DNA from 2 places in the Ignavigranum ruoffiae genome. Region 2 is predicted to be linked to the other one. Evidence: predicted binding sites of a transcription regulator. Region 2 holds the regulator's gene; the other holds the start of a gene.
The links. The regulator NrdR, encoded in region 2, represses ribonucleotide reductase genes. The targets are predictions, from matches to a motif close to ACACNATATATNGTGT.
Positions count from the first base shown of each region.

Region 1: the regulator NrdR is predicted to act here: its motif matches at 4,236-4,251, upstream of M0R79_RS08680 (vitamin B12-dependent ribonucleotide reductase).

Region 1 covers NZ_CP096206.2:1,831,327-1,842,054, reverse strand. Annotated here, with positions in the region: gene M0R79_RS08695 (ABC transporter permease) at 1-24, shown strand, start outside; gene M0R79_RS08690 (ABC transporter ATP-binding protein) at 34-702, shown strand; gene M0R79_RS08685 (cob(I)yrinic acid a,c-diamide adenosyltransferase) at 877-1,467, opposite strand; gene M0R79_RS08680 (vitamin B12-dependent ribonucleotide reductase) at 1,581-4,184, opposite strand; gene M0R79_RS08675 (CtsR family transcriptional regulator) at 4,425-4,889, shown strand; gene M0R79_RS08670 (ATP-dependent Clp protease ATP-binding subunit) at 4,902-7,391, shown strand; gene M0R79_RS08665 (hypothetical protein) at 7,591-7,938, shown strand; gene tadA (tRNA adenosine(34) deaminase TadA) at 8,004-8,543, shown strand; RNA gene ffs (signal recognition particle sRNA small type) at 8,624-8,720, shown strand; gene M0R79_RS08650 (cation:proton antiporter domain-containing protein) at 8,853-10,043, shown strand; gene dnaX (DNA polymerase III subunit gamma/tau) at 10,104-10,728, shown strand, end outside.
Region 2 covers NZ_CP096206.2:571,888-582,615, reverse strand. Annotated here, with positions in the region: gene thrS (threonine--tRNA ligase) at 831-2,774, opposite strand; gene M0R79_RS02775 (hypothetical protein) at 3,083-3,283, opposite strand; gene dnaI (primosomal protein DnaI) at 3,303-4,226, opposite strand; gene M0R79_RS02765 (replication initiation and membrane attachment family protein) at 4,223-5,662, opposite strand; gene nrdR (transcriptional regulator NrdR) at 5,655-6,146, opposite strand; gene coaE (dephospho-CoA kinase) at 6,181-6,768, opposite strand; gene mutM (DNA-formamidopyrimidine glycosylase) at 6,778-7,614, opposite strand; gene M0R79_RS02745 (NADPH-dependent FMN reductase) at 7,925-8,551, shown strand; gene M0R79_RS02740 (NAD(P)H-dependent oxidoreductase) at 8,555-9,802, shown strand; gene polA (DNA polymerase I) at 10,584-10,728, opposite strand, start outside.

The sequences.
Region 1 (10,728 bases), 690 kb from region 2:
GATCCACTCGATGCCATTGAATAGGAGGAAGCTATGAAAGCCATTGAATTTAAGAACGTAAGTAAAACTTATCTAGATGGGAAAGAAGAATTTCTAGCCTTAAAGTCCACCAATCTTGCTATAGAAACCGGAGAATTTGTGGCCATTATTGGCCCCTCTGGTTCCGGGAAATCCACCTTCTTGACCTTAGCTGGCGGATTACAGACCCCGACAGAAGGAGAAATACTCATAAACGGGCAATCGATATATCAGCTATCGGCTAAGGAATTAGGAAAGATTCGCTTTAAGGAAATTGGCTTTATTTTGCAATCATCCAATTTGATTCCTTATTTGAGTGTGCGAAATCAATTTCGTTTAATTGATAAGATCAACAAAAAATCGCGTCAAGATGAGATGGAGGATTTGTTGGCACAATTAGAAATTAGTGGCGTTGCGGATAAATACCCTGAAGATTTATCTGGGGGTCAAAAGCAAAGAGTGGCGATTGTCAAAGCTTTGTATAATAATCCAACTCTGATTCTAGCTGATGAACCGACAGCGAGTTTGGATTCAGAACGAGCTTTTGAAGTTGTCAAAATTTTGGCCAAGGAATCCAAAGCCAAGAACAAAGCGATTGTAATGGTGACCCATGATTTAAGACTCATTGATCAGTGTGATCGCGTCTTTGAAATGTCAGATGGGGTCTTAACCGAGAAGAAATAGATTCGCAGTTAACAAATTTCTCTAGCAACTTGAGTTAATTAAGAAAAATAGAGACCAGTAACGAGATTTATCGTCTAGCTAAGTCTAGATATATACATCGTTATTGGTCTCTTCTAGTTTGGAAAAATCTTTCTGTTTGATAGGTTAGTCGACAAGGTGGTTTAGCTAATGAACCTAGAGTTTGGGCAGATGTGTCTTCTTTAACTCGGGATGGAAGACGTCTCCACCACGTTCATAATGGATTTCAGTATAAGCTTGTTTATAATTGGCCAGACGAGCTGCCGCAAAGAAATAATCTGAGAGCCGGTTGATAAATTTATAAGCATCTTGGGGATAGTGTGCTTGTTGGCGGATAAAGCTAACACAATCTCGTTCGGCTCGTCGGGTCAAACTACGTGCATAATGAAGGGAAGCAGCTAATGGGCTGCCTCCAGGTAAGACAAATTTAGTTAATTCGGGAGTGTTTTGTGAATAGTCATCAATTATATCTTCTAACCAGGCGATGACTTGCTTGGCTAAGCGATAGTCTGAACTTGTTTTAGCTTGAGCAAAATCACTGCCCGCATCAAAGATATAATGTTGAATTTGTAGTAACTCTTGGTTTAATGTTGGCCAGTCTTTATTCTGACTTTGAATCAGGCCGACATAACTATTTAATTCATCGAGACTACCCATAACTTGGATTTGGGCATCATCTTTGTATAGCGATTGGCCACCAATAATCCGGGTCGTTCCTTGATCTCCTGTTCGTGTATATATTTGCATGAAATCCTCCTTTAGCTTATCGAAATAGCGTTAGCTCCCAAGGAACAAAGAGTCGCTTCTTTGAACGGTTAGGAAACTAACGCTATTTGGATTGATGTTCTGTCTATAATCGTTTATAAGCCACAACGTAATTGGGCATTACAATTGGTACAAGTATTACATCCGCCAATGTCTTCCACAATTCCTTGGCGGCAGATTGGGCAGGTATCGCCAACTTCTGATCCGTAAACCACGTCATCGGTATGACCTAGCTGACGGAAGTGGTCTGATTCTGCTTGATCAACTAATTGTCGCAACTCATCGACGTCATCGACAATACGCGTTTCTTCAACTTCAAAGAGGGTAATATCACTTTGAATATTAGCATCTTCTGCATCCAAGGTAAGAACTTGAGAATCACGCGATCCATCCACATACACAGTTCCACCTTTGGCATGGCCGTCAAATAAGCGTTCATAAATCTTAGCAACTTGGTTAACAGCATAACCTTTCGGGGCATTAACGGTTTTAGAGATGGAGCTGTCGACCCAGCGTTGAATGGTGGTTTGGACATCCACGTGTTCCTCTGGACTTAATTCCATGGCGGAGACAAAGAAATCAGGTAGGTGTTCAGCATCTGCTTCTGGATGGGCAGCTAAATATTCTTGAACAATTTCCGCATTGACTTCAATAAACTTACCTAAACGACCTGAACGGAAGTATTTAAAGGCAAAATAAGGTTCCAAACCGGTGGCCACCCCAACCATGGTACCAGTCGATCCGGTTGGTGCAACGGTCAGTAGGTGGGAGTTGCGGATACCATATTTCAGAATACCTTGGCGAATATGTTCTGGTAGGCGACGGACAAAGCCAGACTGGATAAAGCGTTCGCGCAATTCTTGCGTTTCTGCTTCAGTTTGCCCCACCAAGAATGGGAAAGAGCCCCGCTCTTTAGCCAGTTCGATGGAAGTTTCATAGGCAGTGGTAGCAATGGTTTCAAAGACTTGATCAATAATTTGATTACCGGCAGCAGATCCGTAACGGGTCTCAGTGTAGATAAGTAAATCGGCCAAGCCCATCACTCCTAGACCGATTCGTCGCTCACCTAGGGCTTGTTGACGGTTGCGGTCTAAGAAATATGGTGTCGCATTAATCACATTGTCTTGCATGCGCACTCCAGTGCGGACCGTTTCTTTTAATTTATCGAAGTTAACGGTTTTACTTTCTTTATTAGCCATTTGAGCTAAGTTAATCGCAGCCAGATTACATACTGAATAAGGAGCTAAGGGTTGTTCACCACATGGGTTGGTTGCCACAACTTTTTGGCCATAAGCCTTAGCATTGGTATCCAAGTTCGCATTATCAATGAAGAATACCCCCGGTTCAGCTGAATAAGTTGCACAAATATTAATCAGTTGCCAAAGTTCACGAGCAGGGATAGTTCGATAAGTCCGTACAGGATAACCTAAGGCTTCCCATTCACGGACATCGCCAATCTTTTGCCATAATTTATTGTACTCAGCCATCTGTTCTTCATTATAGTTCTCAACATCAGGGAAGCGGAGTGGCCAATCGGCATTATTTTTGACGGCTTCCATAAAGTCATTGGTCAAGGTCACTGAGATATTGGCTCCGGTCAAGAATTCAGGATTATGGACGGAGTAGCTACCGCCTGCCTTGAATAGTTCACGAGCCTCTTCAATAATCGATTCAGAGAATCCACCCGTTCCCGGAATATCCTGATAGCGCAAAATGTTCTCATACATTTCCATTTCGCTCAGACTAAACGGCGTAAATTTCAATTTATCATGAGCCAATTGTTTGATTTGTTCATCTTGTGAGCTTTCAATTAAGAAACGCAGAATTTTAGGGTTCTGCATTTTGGAGATAATAAATTCAATGATATCCGGATGCCAGTCCGCCAACATAATCATTTGGGCTCCCCGGCGAGATCCGCCTTGTTCAACTAAATGAGTCAGATCGGCGAGATCATTTAACCAAGATACTGCCCCAGATGACTTACCATTCACTCCTCGGGCCAGCGTATTTCTTGGCCGTAGGGTCGAGCCATTGGTTCCGACCCCACCTCCGCGGGACATAATCTCCATAATCTCTTTACGGTGTTCAGCAATACCACCCCGTGAGTCAGGAACAAAAGGCATGACATAACAGTTAAAGTAAGTGACATCAGTTTGAGACCCAGCTCCGTATAGTACCCGGCCGGCCGGTACAAAATTCATGGCCGCCAGCTCTTGATAGAATTCTTGAAAACTGGCTGCTTGTTGTTCTTGATTGACTTCAATTTGAGCTAAGCCGGTCGCATTTCGTTTGGCAATTTGTTCATAATAGATTTCAAGGGGTTTGTCAATGGCATCAATATTGCGTTTGACTAATCCACTTTCTTGTTCATCGGCATTTTCTAATGAACCCCGGTAGCTTTCTTCAATCCAAATGATTGCTTCATGGTGGTCCCAGTCCAATTCTTGGACAACACCGATACCTCGTGCCGGATAGGTGGGATCAGCTTTAACAGTAAGTACCACTAAGTCGCCGACTGCTAAGGTCAATTTGGCGGTATCTTTAAAGGCATAACGATCGAGCATCACCATGCGAGAGATGCCTTCATGGGTAATGGTCATCGACTCTTCAATCGGATAAACTTGGGGAAATTGTTTAATCGCTTCATTCAAGGCTGAACGATTCCAAGGAATAATAGTAGCTGCACTCAGACGATTCATAAAAATGACTCCTTTAATTATATGGTTATTTATCGACATGTTATGTAAATTATACAATATATAGTGGAGAGCATGGGAGACTTCCCCCTATATATTGTGCTTTCATCTAGTATAGTTAAAAGACGGATGAATGTACAGACAAAAAAAGCCTAAATCCTTTGCAAAAAATTTTTTATCGTTTATAATAGTCAAAGATAGTCAATGTTAGGTTTTAAAAACCCCATAAAAGGAGGTTGAAGAATGGTTAAAAGAAATATTTCTGATGTGATTGAAGCCTACTTAAAAAGTTATCTAAAATCAAATGAACCGTTAGAAATTAAACGGAGTGATATTGCAGAACGCTTTGATTGCGTCCCCTCGCAAATTAATTATGTGATTAACACTCGTTTCACTCAAGAACATGGCTATAATGTCGAAAGTAAGCGAGGCGGTGGAGGTTATATCCGAATTGTCAAGATTGAATTAGTAGATGATGTGGATGAAATCGATCAAATGATTAGTTTAATTGGTGACCGGCTGAACCAACGGAATTCAGAGACGATCATCGAAACCTTGGTGCGACGTGATATTATAAGTAAAAGAGAGGCAATATTGTTGTCGACAATTGTTAATAAAGATTTATTAGCGCCGATTAGCGATGACGAACAGGCGGTACGCGCCTATCTATTAAAGAATTTACTAAACCAACTACGAATCCACTATTAAGGAGTTGAAACAATGTTTGAAGAATTATTTACTGAAAGTGCTCGTCAGGTTATGATTTATGCCGCTGAACAGGCTTATTATTTACATCACCAAACCGTGGGAACAGAACATATCTTATTAGGACTTGCACGCGAGGAGAATGGGATCGCTGGTCAAGCTCTCCGTCAATATGGGGCTGAATTTGATGTGCTCTTACATGAATTAGAAATGCTCCATGGCCGAGTGGTACAGAATTTGCCCCAAGGGGATATTGTGATTCCTTATTCACCCCGGGCTAAGAAAGTAATTATGAATGCTTCCAATGATGCTAAACGTCTAGGTGCCAGCAAAGTGGGTACTGAGCATCTTTTATTAGGATTATTAAAGGAAGAAATTCTAGCTACTGTTCTTTTGAAGAATATTGGCATGGATTTAAATGAACTGCGTAAAACAGTCTATGACATGATTGGTGTTCAGAAGAAATCTGGACCGCAAGGACGCGGCCGTCGGCAAAATAATATGAATAATATGGCTCATCAAAATCAAAGCCAAGCATCAAATTCTACCACGCCAACTCTTGAAGGCGTTGCCCGCAATTTAACTGAATTAGCTCGTCAAGAGAAGCTGGATCCGGTGATTGGTCGAGAAACCGAAGTCAAACGGATGATTCAGATTCTGAGTCGTCGTTCTAAGAATAATCCAGTCTTAGTCGGCGAACCTGGTGTTGGTAAGACAGCGTTAGCTGAAGGTTTGGCTCAACGAATGATTATGGGAGACGTTCCTCTTGATATCGCCGAGAAACGTTTGATGATGCTTGATATGGGCTCTTTGGTCGCCGGAACCAAGTATCGGGGCGAGTTTGAAGAACGGATGAAGAAGATTATCGAAGAGATTGCTCAAGATGGTAAAGTGATTCTCTTCATTGATGAGTTGCATACCCTTATCGGAGCGGGAGGCGCTGAAGGCGCCATTGATGCTTCCAATATCTTGAAACCAGCCCTAGCTCGTGGAGAAATTCAGGTAATTGGAGCCACAACCTTAGACGAATATCAAAAATATATCGAAAAAGATGCAGCTTTAGAGCGTCGATTCTCTAAAGTTCAGGTGGATGAACCTTCGATTCAAGATGCCATTGAAATTGTCAAAGGCTTAAAGAATCGCTATGAGGACCATCATAACGTTGAAATTCCGGATGAATCGGCCGAAGCTGCAGTTAAATTAAGTGTCCGTTATATGACCGAACGCCGTTTACCTGATAAGGCCGTTGATTTGATTGATGAGGCAGCGGCAAAGGTTCGAATTGACCATAATCAAATGGATAAAAGCTTGGCCGACTATAATCAGGACCTGCAAAAGTTAAATAAAGAAAAAGAACAAGCTATTTTAGCTCGTGATTTTGAATTGGCCAGTCAATTAAGAGACAAAGAAAGCGATCTGGAAAAATTAATTGAGGCTAAAGAAAGCAAACCAACGACTGAAGCCAAAGCTTTAGTAGTCAGCGAAGAGGATATTGCTGAAGTGATTGCGACCGCAACCGGTATTCCAGTGAAGCAAATGGATAAGCATGAGGCCAAACGTTTAGTTAATCTTGAAAAAGAACTTCATGAACGGGTGATTGGTCAAGATGCTGCCGTTACCGCGGTCTCTAAAGCGATTCGCCGGGCCCATAGTGGCTTGAAGAGTCCAAAACGCCCAATCGGCTCCTTTATGTTCTTAGGCCCAACAGGTGTCGGTAAGACTGAACTGGCTCGCGCCTTGGCCGAAGCTATGTTCGGCTCTGAAGATAATATGATTCGGGTCGATATGTCTGAATATATGGAGAAACACAGTGTTTCTCGTTTGGTGGGATCTCCTCCAGGATATGTGGGTTACGATGAAGCAGGCCAACTCACTGAAAAAATTCGCCAACATCCTTACAGCGTTATCCTCTTAGATGAAGTTGAGAAAGCTCACCCAGATGTCTTTAATATTCTTCTACAAGTCTTTGACGATGGTCACCTTACCGATGGTAAAGGTCGAAAAGTGGACTTCAGAAATACCATTATTATCATGACCTCCAACCTCGGTGCGACAGCCTTACGTGATGAGAAGTCAATCGGCTTCGGTGCGACCGACGTCACGGCCAACCATTCAGCCATGGAAAAACGAATCCTAGAAGAATTAAAACGGGCTTTCCGACCAGAATTTATTAACCGAATTGATGAGATAGTGGTCTTCCACGCTTTAGAACAAGAGCACATTCGTGAAATTGTTAAATTACAAACACAAGAGATTATCAACCGCCTACATGATTTAGAAATTGAGGCCAATGTGACCCAGACAGCAGTCGATATTATTGCTAAGGCCGGCTTTGATCCGGAATATGGTGCTCGACCAATTCGTAGAGCCATTCAAAAACAAATCGAAGATGTACTGAGCGAAATGATGCTGAAGGGTGAAATTGCTCTAGGGGACAAAGTAACTATTGGCGGACGTCAAGGAAATATTAATATCAATAATCGAACTGAATCACGAAGCAAGTAATCATAACCTCTAGTGATCAGTAGTAAGGCGGGGAGTTCCCCGCCTTTTTTTGATAGGTTTGTTGCTTAAAAGAAGAGTATCTTTGGGCAAATGGGCGGATGCCATGGTCAGCTTATTCCCTTGGGGGATGAGTTTTTCATTCGAGTCTCCACGCAAATCATGCTATAATAAACTAAGTTAAAAGAAGGAGGAATGAAATATGAATCGTGAATCAAAACGTAATCTAGGATTATTTCTTCTTGGATCAACTGTTGCCGCAGCAGGGCTCGCGCTTTATTTGTATTTCGATGAAGGAGCTCGCGAAAATGTTGAAGGAATGATTAATCGTGAGAAAGCCAAATTATTTGTCCGTCATCGCTTGAATGGATCCGATGCCATGATTAAAGCTATTGATGGTTTGTCAGATTCTGAAGTCAATACCCTGGTAAAATTGGCGGATTCTGCTAACGATGTGAAAGAAAACGTGGGAAATACTTTTGGTGATTTAGTGGATAAAACTAAAAAAGTGACAGGAGATGTCGCTAACCGTGTTAGTGACTATTTCTAAAATCTAAGGACAATGATTTGATTAAAATCCCAGTCGTTGACTGGGATTTTTTAAAGGGGTAAAGGATGCGTAACTTTAACGATTTAAGTCAGGAAGAGCAAAACATTCATCAATATTGGATGAGTAAGGCCATTGAACAAGCAAAGCTTGCGCAAGCGATGGGGGAAGTGCCTATTGGAGCGATTATTGTGCGCGATGGAGAAATACTAGGCCAGGCATACAATCAACGTGAATGCACGCATCAAGCGGTGGCCCATGCTGAAATCCTAGCCATTCAAGCCGCGAATCAAACGAGTCAAGCATGGCGATTAGAAGGGGCCAGCCTCTATGTTACTTTAGAACCCTGTCCCATGTGTGCCGGCGCCATAATCAACGCTCGGATCAAAGAAGTTATTTATGGAGCCCAGGATCCGAAGGCCGGTTGTGTGGGCAGCTTATATAATCTGCCAGAAGATGAACGCTTCAATCATCGAATTCAAGTGATTGCGGGAGCTTGTGCTGATGAAACAGCCGTCTTACTGAGTGAATTCTTCCAAAATTTAAGAAATAAAAGAAAAAAAGAAAAACTTATCAACAAGCAAAAGGGCTTATCAACAGAATTTTAGGGACTTATGCACAGAAACCTTGAAGATTTACCCACAGCTTAGCATAGATATCGTCTTGTTTAGCCTTGTATTCTGTGTTATATTATAAAGAGGCAATGGTGGCGCCGTGAATCGAGTCAGGACCGGAAGGTAGCAGCTATAAGCGGTAAAACCATGTGCCTTTTATTTTGAATATTTGGGAATGACGCCTCCCAGGGTTTAAGTGCTACTTGGCCCAAACCGTTTAAATTAAACTAATGGCTTCTACTTCTTGAATGCATGAATCTCCATGGATTGAAGGGGTAGAAGTTTTTTTATTGGAGGAAAATAATGATTGAAGATGTTTTGTTACTCTTAGGTTCGTGTTTGTTAATGCGCTATCTGTGTAATCGGTTGAGATTGCCTCATTTAGTCGGCTATTTGTTGATGGGAATGTTGATGGGGCCTTTTGCCACTGGTGTGATTTCTGATTTACTGATTAGTCAAGCCACCGATATTAAACGGATGGCCTTGGCGATTATTCTCATTCGAGCAGGCTTGACTTTGGATATAAAGGATTTAAAAACAGTTGGCCCAGTAGCAATCCGGATGAGTTTCTTGCCGGCAACTTTCGAAATTGTAGGGGCAAGTTTAATCGGCCATTATTTAATCCAGTTGAGCTGGTTGGAAACCTTCGTTCTTGGGGTGATTATTGCTGCCGTATCGCCGGCTGTAGTCGTTCCGCGCATGATTCGTCTCTTAGAACAAGGCCTTGGCGTTTCAGCCAAAGTTCCGCAAATTATCTTGGCAGGTTCGTCTTTAGATGATATTTATACTCTTGTTTTATTTTCCATGGCCTTATTATTTTATCAACAGGGTGAATTTTCTTATCTTTTATTATTTTCTTTGCCGGTTTCAATTTGCTTGGGGATTTTATTGGCTCTGTTACTGAATATCTTGATTCATTCCTGGGTGAATCACCATCCACTGAAATCTTTTGAATGGGTCATGCTTATCTTCCTGTTGAGTCTATCCTGTTTACTGATTGAAAGTAGAAGTCAACAATGGGTTTCTGGCCTTTTAGCAGTTATTTTCCTGGCGAATCGTCTGAAAGATCAGAATGATTTTCCCCTCGATTCGGTCAAAAAAATATTTAATAACATTTGGCTAGTGGCGGAGATGTTTTTATTTTTCTTGGTAGGAGCTATTTTACCCCTGCAAGAAGTGACGCGACTCGGAGTGTGGCCCATCGTCTTTGTCTTAGCAACGAGCGTATGGCGGATGGCCGGCGTCTATCTATCGCTTGCTGGGAGTCAATTATCAGCGAAAGAGAAAGTGTTCGTCCTCGGCGCTTATCTACCCAAAGCAACGGTTCAAGCTGCGATTGGCTCCATCCCATTGACCCTAGGTATGCCGGCTGGAAATTTAATCTTTAGCTTAGCAGTGATCGAAATTTTATTGACGGCGCCTCTAGGGGCCTGGTGGATTGATGTGATGAAGGATCGTTTGTTAACTTCTCCGTCAAAGGCAACCCACGTGTAGAAATTGAAGCATAGGTTCGTTATAATAAATAAGAAGAGAAGAAAGAAGGTGGGCAAGAGCATGAGTTATCAAGCGTTATATCGGGTCTGGCGGCCACAGAGTTTCGATGAATTGGTTGGCCAGAATGTCATTACAGAAACGTTAAAGAATGCAGTTGCTAACCAGCAGATTAGTCATGCTTATTTATTTACCGGCCCGCGCGGAACTGGGAAGACCAGTGCCGCTAAAATTTTCGCTAAGGCGATTAATTGTCCGAACCAAGTCGATGGCAATCCTTGTAACCATTGCCAGATGTGTCAGGCGATCACTCAAGGACAATTAAGTGATGTGGTTGAAATTGATGCGGCTTCTAATAATGGGGTCGACGAGATTCGTAATCTACGTGACAATGTGCGTTATGCCGCCAGTCAAGCTAGATATAAGGTTTATATCATTGACGAAGTGCACATGTTAACGACCGGGGCTTTTAACGCTTTGTTAAAAACCTTAGAAGAACCTCCAGAAGGTGTAATATTTATCTTAGCGACAACTGAACCGCACAAAATTCCAGCCACAATTATTTCCAGAACACAGCGGTTTGATTTTAAGCGCATCAGTCAAGCGAGTCTGGTCAAACAAATGGAGAAGATTTTGCAATCTGATCAGATTGACTATCAAGATGAGGCTCTGCAAGTTATTGCTCGGG
Region 2 (10,728 bases):
AGTAATAAAAAAGCAGCGCCAAAGCATTCAGACACCCAAAACAAAGGACCGAATATTTACCCAGCAAGTTTTAAGAAGTTCCACGCAGCTTAGCATCTCTTAGCGACGAGTCGCTTAGAGATGCTCTAGTGGAGCTAGTCCGTAAAAGCCTAAGGCTTTGAAGGACGGTCTCTTGCCCGGTAAATATTCGGTTAAATTTTGTTTCGTTACGCTTAATTTCGAGGACGACTCACTGAGAAGCTTTTGTTAATAAAACAATGTTCAAGATTACTTGTTAATTATTTTTTCGAATATTAAATCTTAAGACTCATGTTTCTTTTGACAAACAAAGGACCGAATATTGACCCAGCAAGATTCAAGAAGATCCACGCAGCTTAGCAGCTCTTAGCGATTGGTCGCTTAGAGATGCTCTAGTGGAACTAGTCCGTAAAAGCCCAAGGCTTTGAAGGACAGTCTCTTGCCCTGTAAATATTCGGTTAAATTTTGTTTCGTTACGCTTAATTTCAAGGACGACTCACTGAGAAGCTTTTGTTAATAAAACAATGTTCAAGATTACTTGTTAATTATTCTTTCGAATATTAAATCTTAAGACTCATGTTTTTTTGACAAACAAAGGACCGAATATTTACCCAGCAAGTTTTAAGAAGTTCCAGGCAGCTTAGCAGCTCTTAACGATTGGTCGCTTAGAGATGCTCTAGTGGAACTAGTCCGTAAAAGCCTAAGACTTTGAAGGACGGTCTCTTGCCCGGTAAATATTCGGTTAAACTTTGTTTGTCATATACCAACAGAATATCAAAATTTAATTTGTCTATCTAACAAATGTAACACTTTTAATATTCAATCGCTTTGTTTACAACTTTGTCTTTTAACAAAGCTTCAAAGTCAGTAGCAGCCATCGTTTCGGATTTTTGCGAACCGTAACGGCGCACATTCACACTTTGATCTGCAATCTCTTGATCGCCAATTACGATTTGATAAGGAATCTTAGACGTTTGCGCATCACGAATCTTATAAGACAACTTCTCATTACGCAGATCCATTTCAACGCGGAAACCTTGGTCTTTCAATTGTTTATAAAGTTTTTCAACGTATTCACCGTGAGCTTCATTATTTACCGGAATTAAGACAGCTTGCACCGGCGCCAACCAGGTTGGGAAAGCCCCCTTATATTCTTCAATAAGATAAGCCACAAAGCGTTCCATGGTTGATACCACACCACGGTGGATCACGACAGGTCGGTGAGTATTTTGTCCATCTTCACCGACATAGGTTAAGTCGAAGCGCTCAGGTAATAAGAAGTCTAATTGGACTGTCGACATCGTTTCTTCTAAACCAATCGCTGTCTTAAATTGGACATCCAATTTAGGCCCATAGAAGGCAGCTTCCCCTTCTGCTTCGAAATATTCGAGACCTAATTCATCCATGGCTTCTTTTAACATGGATTGAGCTTTCTCCCACATTTCATCATCGTTGAAATACTTCTTAGTATCGTTAGGGTCACGATAAGACAGACGAAAGCGATAATCGGTAATATGGAAGTCTTCATAGACTTGACGAATCAACTCCAAGACGCGCTTAAATTCATCTTTGATTTGATCAGGACGAACGAAAATATGGGCGTCGTTCAAGGTCATTTCTCGAACCCGTTGTAAACCTGAAAGAGCCCCAGATTTCTCGTAACGGTGCATCATCCCCAATTCAGCGATACGAATTGGCAGTTCTCGATAAGAATGAATATCGTTCTTATAAATCAACATATGGTGAGGACAGTTCATTGGTCGCAAGACTAACATCTCGCCATCCCCCATATCCATTGGTGGGAACATATCTTCTTGATAGTGATCCCAGTGGCCTGAGGTTTTGTATAAATCAGTCTTAGCCATAATCGGTGTATAAACATGGTTATAGCCGATTGAAATTTCTTTATCCATGATATAACGTTCAATAATCCGCCGGATGGTCGCCCCTTTTGGTAACCAGAAAGGCAAACCAGAACCAGCTTCTTGACTAATCATAAATAAGTCCATTTCCTTACCTAGCTTACGATGGTCGCGTTCTTTCGCTTCTTCACGTTGTTTGAGATAAGCATCTAAATCTGCCTGTTTGAAGAAGGCAGTCCCATAAACCCGTTGCATCATCTTATTGTCAGAATTTCCCCGCCAATAAGCTCCCGCTAAGGATAGGAGTTTGAATACTTTGATTTTTCCGGTACTAGGAACATGGCCACCCCGGCATAAGTCGACAAATTCACCCTGACGATAGACCGTAATTTCCTCGTCTGCTGGTAGATCATTGATCAGTTCCACCTTATAAGGATCTTCTTTGAAAATTTCCAAAGCTTCTGCTCGAGACACGACTTCGCCCACAATCGGATGATTTTCTCCGACAATCTTCTTCATTTCGGCTTCAATCTTAGGAATATCATCTTCAGAAATAGGTTGAGGACTATCCGTATCATAATAAAAACCATTTTCAATATAAGGCCCAACCCCAAAGTGGACACCAGGATACAAACGAGTCAAAGCATGAGCCAATAAGTGGGCACTTGAATGGCGTAATAAATTCAATGCTTCAGGACTTTTATCGGTAATAATTTCGATGGATCCTGACTCGTTAATCGCTTGATGATAATCCATCAGTTGGTCATTTAATTTCCCAGCGAGTGCAGCTTTCTGTAATGATTTGGAAATTGATCCCGCCACTTCAGCGATAGTTGTTCCCTTGGCAAAAGCTTTCTCTTTTCCATCAGGAAACGTTAAAATAATTTCTTCCATTAATATTCCTCCTTAAACAATTAAAAAAGTCCCACTAGCCAACAGACTAATGGGACGTGGTCAACGTGGTTCCACCCAAATTCAAGAAGATATCCTCTTCTACTCTACGAGATAATAACGATCTCAGCCGTCCGCCCATACTAGAGCTAAGCTCATTCAAAGCGAATCACACAAAGGGGTCGGCCAAGTAAGCTAGGGAACGTTGCACCAGGTCATTCCTCTCTTAGGCTAGCTATACTTTTTCGCTGTCTTTGTGGTTTACTTATCTATTTTTATACCATTATCTAGCTGATAAAACAAGCCTCAAATCACTTACCTAGGGAAATTGTATTAATCAAGGTATAGACGTTAATCATTATCCCCAAAATCAAAGGTGGGGTAAGGATGGTTTGCTTTTCTTTAAAATAATAGGCCCAAAGCGTCACTAATTGGATCAATAACAAAATAACTTGGGCCACAATAATCAAGCGTTTCTTTCTTTGAAACTGTTCAGGTTCAAATCCGTTCATTCAAGTCTCCTTCCTATCTTTACCGTCCTCTTAGACTTTCGCCTTCAAGGAAGATTTCTTTGGCTAAATATTTAATCCGTTCCATAATGCGTTGAGCCTTAATCGACTCTTGCCCCCCGTCACGGCTATAAGTGAGATGGTGTTCGAGTTCACTCATACTGAAGTTTGAAGTAAAGAAAGTTGCTAGCGACTCCTTCATGCGATATTCAAGTATGGCATTGAGCACCTCATCGCGAATCCAAGGGGTATTGGGTTCCGCACCAATATCATCAATCATCAGAACATCAGCTTCTTTTAATTGATCCATTAAATGTTTGGTCTGGTCACTACCAATGGATTGCTTAATTTCAATGGCAAAGGTCGGCCAATGAACCATATTCACACTGATATTGTCTTCAATTAATCGATTGGCTAAGGCCCCGAGGATAAAGGTCTTCCCTACTCCGAAAGGTCCATAAACATATAAGCCTGGTGTTTGATACGGGTCTTGACGGTAATCTTCGATAAAATTAGTAATCGCTAATAATAATTGCTGGCGACTTGGTGTCTGCGTATAACACTGATCTAGGCGGGCTTGGCGAACATCTCGACTCATCGTCCGATTGGATAACAAGGCTGCTTGTTGGCGCTGAGCTTGTCGGTCCTGGTAAGCCTGAGTCGGCCGATAACGTACATCGATATAAGAGCCATTAATAAATAGTTCCGGCGCAAAACCTGGATTAGCCATCCCTTGACCCTTTTGAAAAGCTAACCATTCGCGCTTAAATTCATTGAACTTGGTCATACTCTGTTCAATCATCGCTTGATTTAGGTCTGCTTGATGTTGATTCACAAAGTCCTGAATGGGTTCGAAGGCTAATAAATCTTGAATCGTCGCCTGATAATCTTCCTCGCTTTGAAATGCTCTGGGTTGATCTTTCATTAAATCTTTAATCGATTTCATGATGGATGCCCCTCCTTGCCCATAATTTTCTGAATACGTTCTTGCAATGTCTTCTCATCCATAGCCCCTGCGGGTTCTTGAGCTGGACTCGATTGCGTAGATTCTTGTCCTTTTTGCTTCATCCAGGCAGGAATCACCTCTTGATGTTGTGACCGCCGTCTGAAATTCTTACTAGGAGCAGACTGTTTGATTTGCTGTTTTTCTTTGATTTGTTTTACTTTTTCTTCGCGTTGAATTAAAGTCAGGGCCATACCAGGATCCTTAATTTGCATCTGGGACCAATGATTAGCCACATTCTCCAATTCACCTTTTAAGATGTTGTCTCGATTCAAAACCACCAACAGATAATAAATCAAACTATTCAAAACGGCTGGCGTCAAATCAGATTTCTCCACTAGCTGCTTAATATAATAATATTCGCGGTCGGTCGCAAAGCCTTTCTTTTGTTTCTTAACATTATACAAAAAGGCATCGTTCGATACCTGGTCGAATAACATGACCAATTCAATCTCTTCTGCACTCAACTGAGGATATTTCTGCTGATAATCCTTAGCCACTTGGTCGGTGTCTTTACAATGATGAGGCGTTGATTCCGAAGTGGTAGTCGAATTCGAAGATTTCGAGGTTTGAGGAAGTCGTTGTTTGGCAATCTGCTTAATCCGATCAATCTGGATATGATGCTGAATAGGGTGGCGACTTAATAAGACTACCTCGGCCATGGTTGCCTCATTGAGACCATAAAGTTGATAACAGGTCAATACGTGATCTTTTAATACTTGATTGAATTCCTGATGATCAACCTGATTGGCCATTAGTAATTCTAAGAATTTGCCGTAATCAAAGTCTAAAGCATCATATTTGAAATGCTGATCAGAGTCTTGATGACGCAGGAATTGATCTTCTTGTTTCCATTCCTGACCGGTATTCTCACCGACGGTCAGATAATTATAGACGCGGGTAAAAGAACTCGTAATCTCCTTGAAACGACTTGAATCCATCTTATCGACTTGCCAACTTTTCACTTTTAAACGATATTCTTGATCGCCAATTGCTTGAAATAGCGCATTAGATAACTGAGGATGATCAAAAAAATGAGCCGCATCCACTGGCATTTGCAAATCATAAATAATCTGTTGTAACTGACTTTGACTATGTGATTGCGTGTCTTGATAAGTCCTTAGTAAACCAATGCCCTCCAAACGAATTCGACTCGCATCAACCGCATTAATGCCAGTATTGAGCGTTTCAAGAATTTGTGCATGGAGCATAGAATGGGTCCACAGACCATCGTTAATCGGTAATGAATGCAGGGTGAGATAAAGACTCAAAGCCGGTCCGCCGATGATGGGCTGGTATAATTGAGTTAACGATTGCATTTGCAAATAAGAGAGTTGGGATTGTCGGCGCACTTTGAAAGATTGATTAGGATTAATCATCGGAAAGATCCTGTTCTTGGTCAGCCTCATGTTTCTTCTTGGCCATCGCTTCTAATTCTCTTAAGAACATCTCCTTAGATTGGAATTCACGGTAAACACTGGCGAAACGAATATAGGCCACTTCATCCAAATCCATTAACAAGGGCATCACGAGCTCACCTATCTTCTTGCTCTCTACTTCAGTTTCAAGTTGTTCTCTCAGTTGATTCTCCACTTTCTGAACCAAGCGATCCATCTGATCGCGTGAGATAGGTCGCTTCTCAGCTGAACGAACAATTCCTCGAAGTAGCTTTTCACGATTAAATTCTTCCCGGGTCCCGTCACGCTTAATCACTAAGAGTGGACTATACTCGACCCGTTCATACGTATTGAACCGCGCCCCGCAACGCGTACATTCCCGCCGACGACGAATCGACTTACCATCTTCAGTCGGTCGCGAATCAATGACTTTAGTATTATTATATTGACACTTCGGACATTCCATCTTGTTCATCCCCTCTCTATCGATTATAACTATCTTAAAGCCTTTCTAGCAATTTATCAACTGTAGCATACAAGGCTCCTGGACTGCTTGAATTGTCTAACACCTGGTCAGCTCGTTCGGCTTTTTCAGCTAAGGACATCTGACTATTGATTCGATCCATGGCCTGTTGACGAGTTAATTGATTGCGTGCCATTAACCGTTCAATTTGAACCTCTGGTTCGACATAAACCACCCATACTTGGTCATAATCGAAGGCTGACGACGACTCAAAGAACAAAGGAATATCCAGGAAAACCAGCTGGCTACCCGCCAAACGTTCTGCTTCAATCTCTTCATCCATTTGTCTGAAGATTAAAGGATGAAGTAACTGATTGACTTTCTCCTTGACCTTGGGATTGGTAAAAAGCATCTGCCCCATCATGGCTCGATTTAATTCGCCATCTTCGCTTAAGATATTCTGACCAAAGTGTTGAACTAACAAGGCTAAGCCTGGACTCCCCGCCTGAACCACTTGATGGGCAATCACATCCAAATCGATGACTGGATAGCCTTTGGAACGCAGATAACGCGTGACCGTCGATTTGCCCGATGCAATCCCCCCGGTTAAAACAATGACTTTCATAATATCCCCCTATAAATGTTGACAAGATGGACAATAATGGGTTCCTCGTTGTTGAACCCGGATTTTCACTAATTCTGTTCCACAGCGCGGGCAAGGCCGACCTGCCTGGCCATAAACTTTAAGATCCTGCTGAAATTTACCAGCTTCACCCAATGAATTCCGATAAGTTCGGATGGTTGAGCCCCCTGCTTCAACTGCTTGCGCCAAAATCCGACCAATCGCCTCAAAGAGGGCTTTCGATTCGTCTTCCGTTAATCGATTGGCTGGCTTCAAAGGATGGATTTGAGCTAGAAATAAGACTTCATCGACATAAATATTCCCTAAACCGACCACCAAACTTTGGTCTAACAGCAAAGGTTTAATCGATCGCGATGAGCCGGCCAATCCCCGTCTAAAGTCTGCAAGTTGAAATTCACTACTTAAAGGCTCGGGCCCCAATCCCTTAGCTTGGAAATAAGGCGAGACATCGTGACCTTCCAGCAACTGAATCCGGCCAAATTTGCGCACATCATGATAATGTAGCTCACTGCCATCCGTAAAAATAAAACGGACATGGGTATGTTTTTCTTTGTTAATTGGCAGCTGATCAGCTGGATAGAATAAATACTTGCCCTCCATCCGCAAGTGAGAAACTAATGTGTCTTGGCTTAGAATAAATAAAATGTATTTTCCCCGGCGGTCCATGGCCTCAATTCGTTGACCCTGCAGAAGCGCTACCCACTGATCTAGCGCTAAATCTGTCGTAATAATCCGTGGCCAATAGATTTGAATATCTTTGATGGTTTTACCAAGGACTAACTGATTTAAGCCCCGCTTAACCGCCTCGACTTCAGGTAATTCCGGCACCGACTCACCTCCTTCCAAAGTTTTTTTGATTACTCATTTTCCAATTTCACATACTAAGAACATGAACCTCTCAAAGGATTCCCTAAGCTTCCGTTAATATTATATCTTAGCCTGTTTATTTAACCAAATACTATTTTTTGAGCGGGTTTGTTCGAATGAAAAGTGTCCTAGATCAAGCTCAATTTTTTATAAAATATCTTCCATTATAACACATGAGCAGGCCTTGAAATAAAATACGCTTAACAAGAGGGTCTTTGTTTGAAGCGCTTTCTGGATTTTGTTACATTATAGCTAGAAAGTGAGGTGCCTTATGGTTCACTTAATTGGTTTAGTCGGAAACAATGCTAAAAAGTCAACCAACCGTTCATTAATCCAATTCATGAAGAAACACTTTGAAGATCAAGCAGATATTGAAATTCTCGAAGTAGCTGGTCTACCCTTATTTAATAAACCTCGCAGTGGTCAAATTCCTCAACAAGCACAAGAGATGGCAGACAAAATTGAACAAGCAGATGGGGTGATTATTGCCACACCTGAGTATGATTTATCGGTACCGTCAGCCCTTTCTAATGCGCTCGCTTGGCTTTCTTACAATGTGTATCCTTTTGTCGATAAGCCAGTGATGATTGTGGGGGCGTCCTATGGAACCTTAGGATCTTCTCGTGCCCAGCAACATCTTCGTTCCATCTTGAATGCGCCAGTGCTGCGGGCCGTGGTTATGCCAGGCAATGAGTTCTTATTAGGTCATTCCCTTCAAGCCTTTAATGATGAAGGTGAATTAATCATGCCTGATAAACTTAAACAATTAGAAGGATATTTTGCCGATTTTATTCGCTTTATTGGAATTTCTGAGGTCCTTCGGGAAAGTCATGCTGCTAACGTTCAAATTGCTGCGGATTTCTATTCTGAACAACTTCGTTATATAGAAGGAGAATAAGCTATGAAACCAGTCGGACTTGTAGGTTCTAACGCTGATTTATCGTATAATCGCAAATTACTTCAATTTATTGCTAAACACTATACACACTTATTCGACCTTGATCTTTTAGAAATTAAAGAGGTCCCTCTTTTTGATGCTAGTAACGATCAAACAGATACTCCTATCATTCAATCACTTAATCAAAAGATTAGCCAAGCCGATGGTATTATTATCGCCACCCCTGAACATATCCGCACCACGACTCCAGCCCTAAAGGCTACCCTGGAATGGTTATCTTATCAGGTCCACCCTTTCACCAATAAACCGGTCTATGTGATTGGCGCTTCCTACCATGATCAAGGGACTTCAAGAGCTCAGCTCCATGTCAAACAAATTCTACAAGCCCCAGGTATGAACGCCTACGCCTTCCCCGGCAATGAATTTCTGCTCGGTGAAGCGCACAAAAAGTTTGACGAACAAGGTAATCTAACTGACCAAGGAACCATTGATTTCTTATCCCTATGTCTGGAGAAGTTCTGCCGTTTCGTTAGACTGATTAAAGATATCGAGGAAACACCACGCTTGCCTGAAGAAGATTTGGAAGCCAAAGGACAAATTGAGACAACAATCACAGATGTTGACATGAATGCAGATGATTGGTTGGAACAAGCGAGCGAACAAGTTAAAGCGGTAAAAGGATCGACCTATATTGAATTAGACCGGGGCTTACTTACTGTCGACCAATTAGATGCCTTGCTGAAATCGATGCCTTTTGAAATCACCTATGCCGATGCCAACAATCAATTCCTATACTACAACCATAATAAAGAGACTGAAGAAATGCTGGCCAAACGCCGGATCGAACAAGTCGGAAATCCCCTCGCCTCTTGCCATCCACCTCATACCCATAAAAATGTTAAATGGGTCATCCAACAACTTAGAAGTGGTCAACGAGATATGGTGCGCGTGCATATTCCGACCCACGGCCCACAGAAATTTGTCGTGCACACCTATGCCGCCATTAAAGACCCAGACGGCAAATATTTAGGCATCAATGAATATGTCCAGGATATCCAACCATTAATCGATTGGTATCTGACAGAAACCCAACAAAAATTAGTGAGCCAACAAAATGGCCCACAAAAAGATTTCCAAGTAGACGCAGTCACTGGAGCCTCTCAACAACAAGAGCATAGCTCTTCAAATCAAAAGAATGATAGTGACCTGGGCCAAGCCGATGCAATCTCCGGAGCCTCAAGGAAATTCTAAAATCTAGATTCTACAATGAATGACGAACTTTTTCCTAAACCTCGCTGTCAAAAATGAAAAACTAAAAAGACTAAGAATAAAAAATCAGAACAAAATACGAATCAAGGTCAACAATCAGAACTTGATTCGTATTTATTTTTGGAGTCAAATATTAAAAGTTAATACAATCTTGAAAATATTTCTTACTTATGTGCTTTAATTATACAAAATTAACGCACGAATGTGGAAAGTTGTTGACACAAATTTCATTTACCTATCATCTTTTAATAGTAAAGTACGAATCAAAATAGTAGCAAGGTCACTCGCAAGATTTCAGAAGATCCACGTAGCTTACAAGATCTTACCGACTTGTCGGTTAGAACTTGTCTAGTGGATCCAGTCCGGAAAAGCTATTAATTTAATGAGAGTCTCAATATATTATATTCGTAGATTAATCATTGAACTGAAATGAAATTATTCAAATAATAATGAACTTGCCCGAGGTCATACGCAGAGATGAAAACCATCGGAATAGCATACTTTACTCACATCATTCCCTTAAAGCTTTTAGCTATTAGGGAATGAGTCGTAAAGTAAGTCTGGAGCTTACGACAATAAGCGGAAGACGATGCCCGACAGTTTGAAATCTCCAAGCGAATGACCGAAGCAAGTATCAATATTGAGAGCGGTCTCTTGCAAGTAACTTGATTCGTATTAATTTTGTTTTGGATAGCAATGAAAAAAGACCTAAGCACCCATCCAGTACTTAGATCTTTTTGATACATTTACTGATAATCAATGATTATTTCAAATCATACCAGGTGTTTCCTTGATCATAATCCACCTTTAATGGTACCGATAAATCTACCGCATGTTCCATAATCTCCGGCACTAAATCGGATAGAATTTCCATCTCCTCAGCCGGGCCTTCTAGAATAAGCTCATCA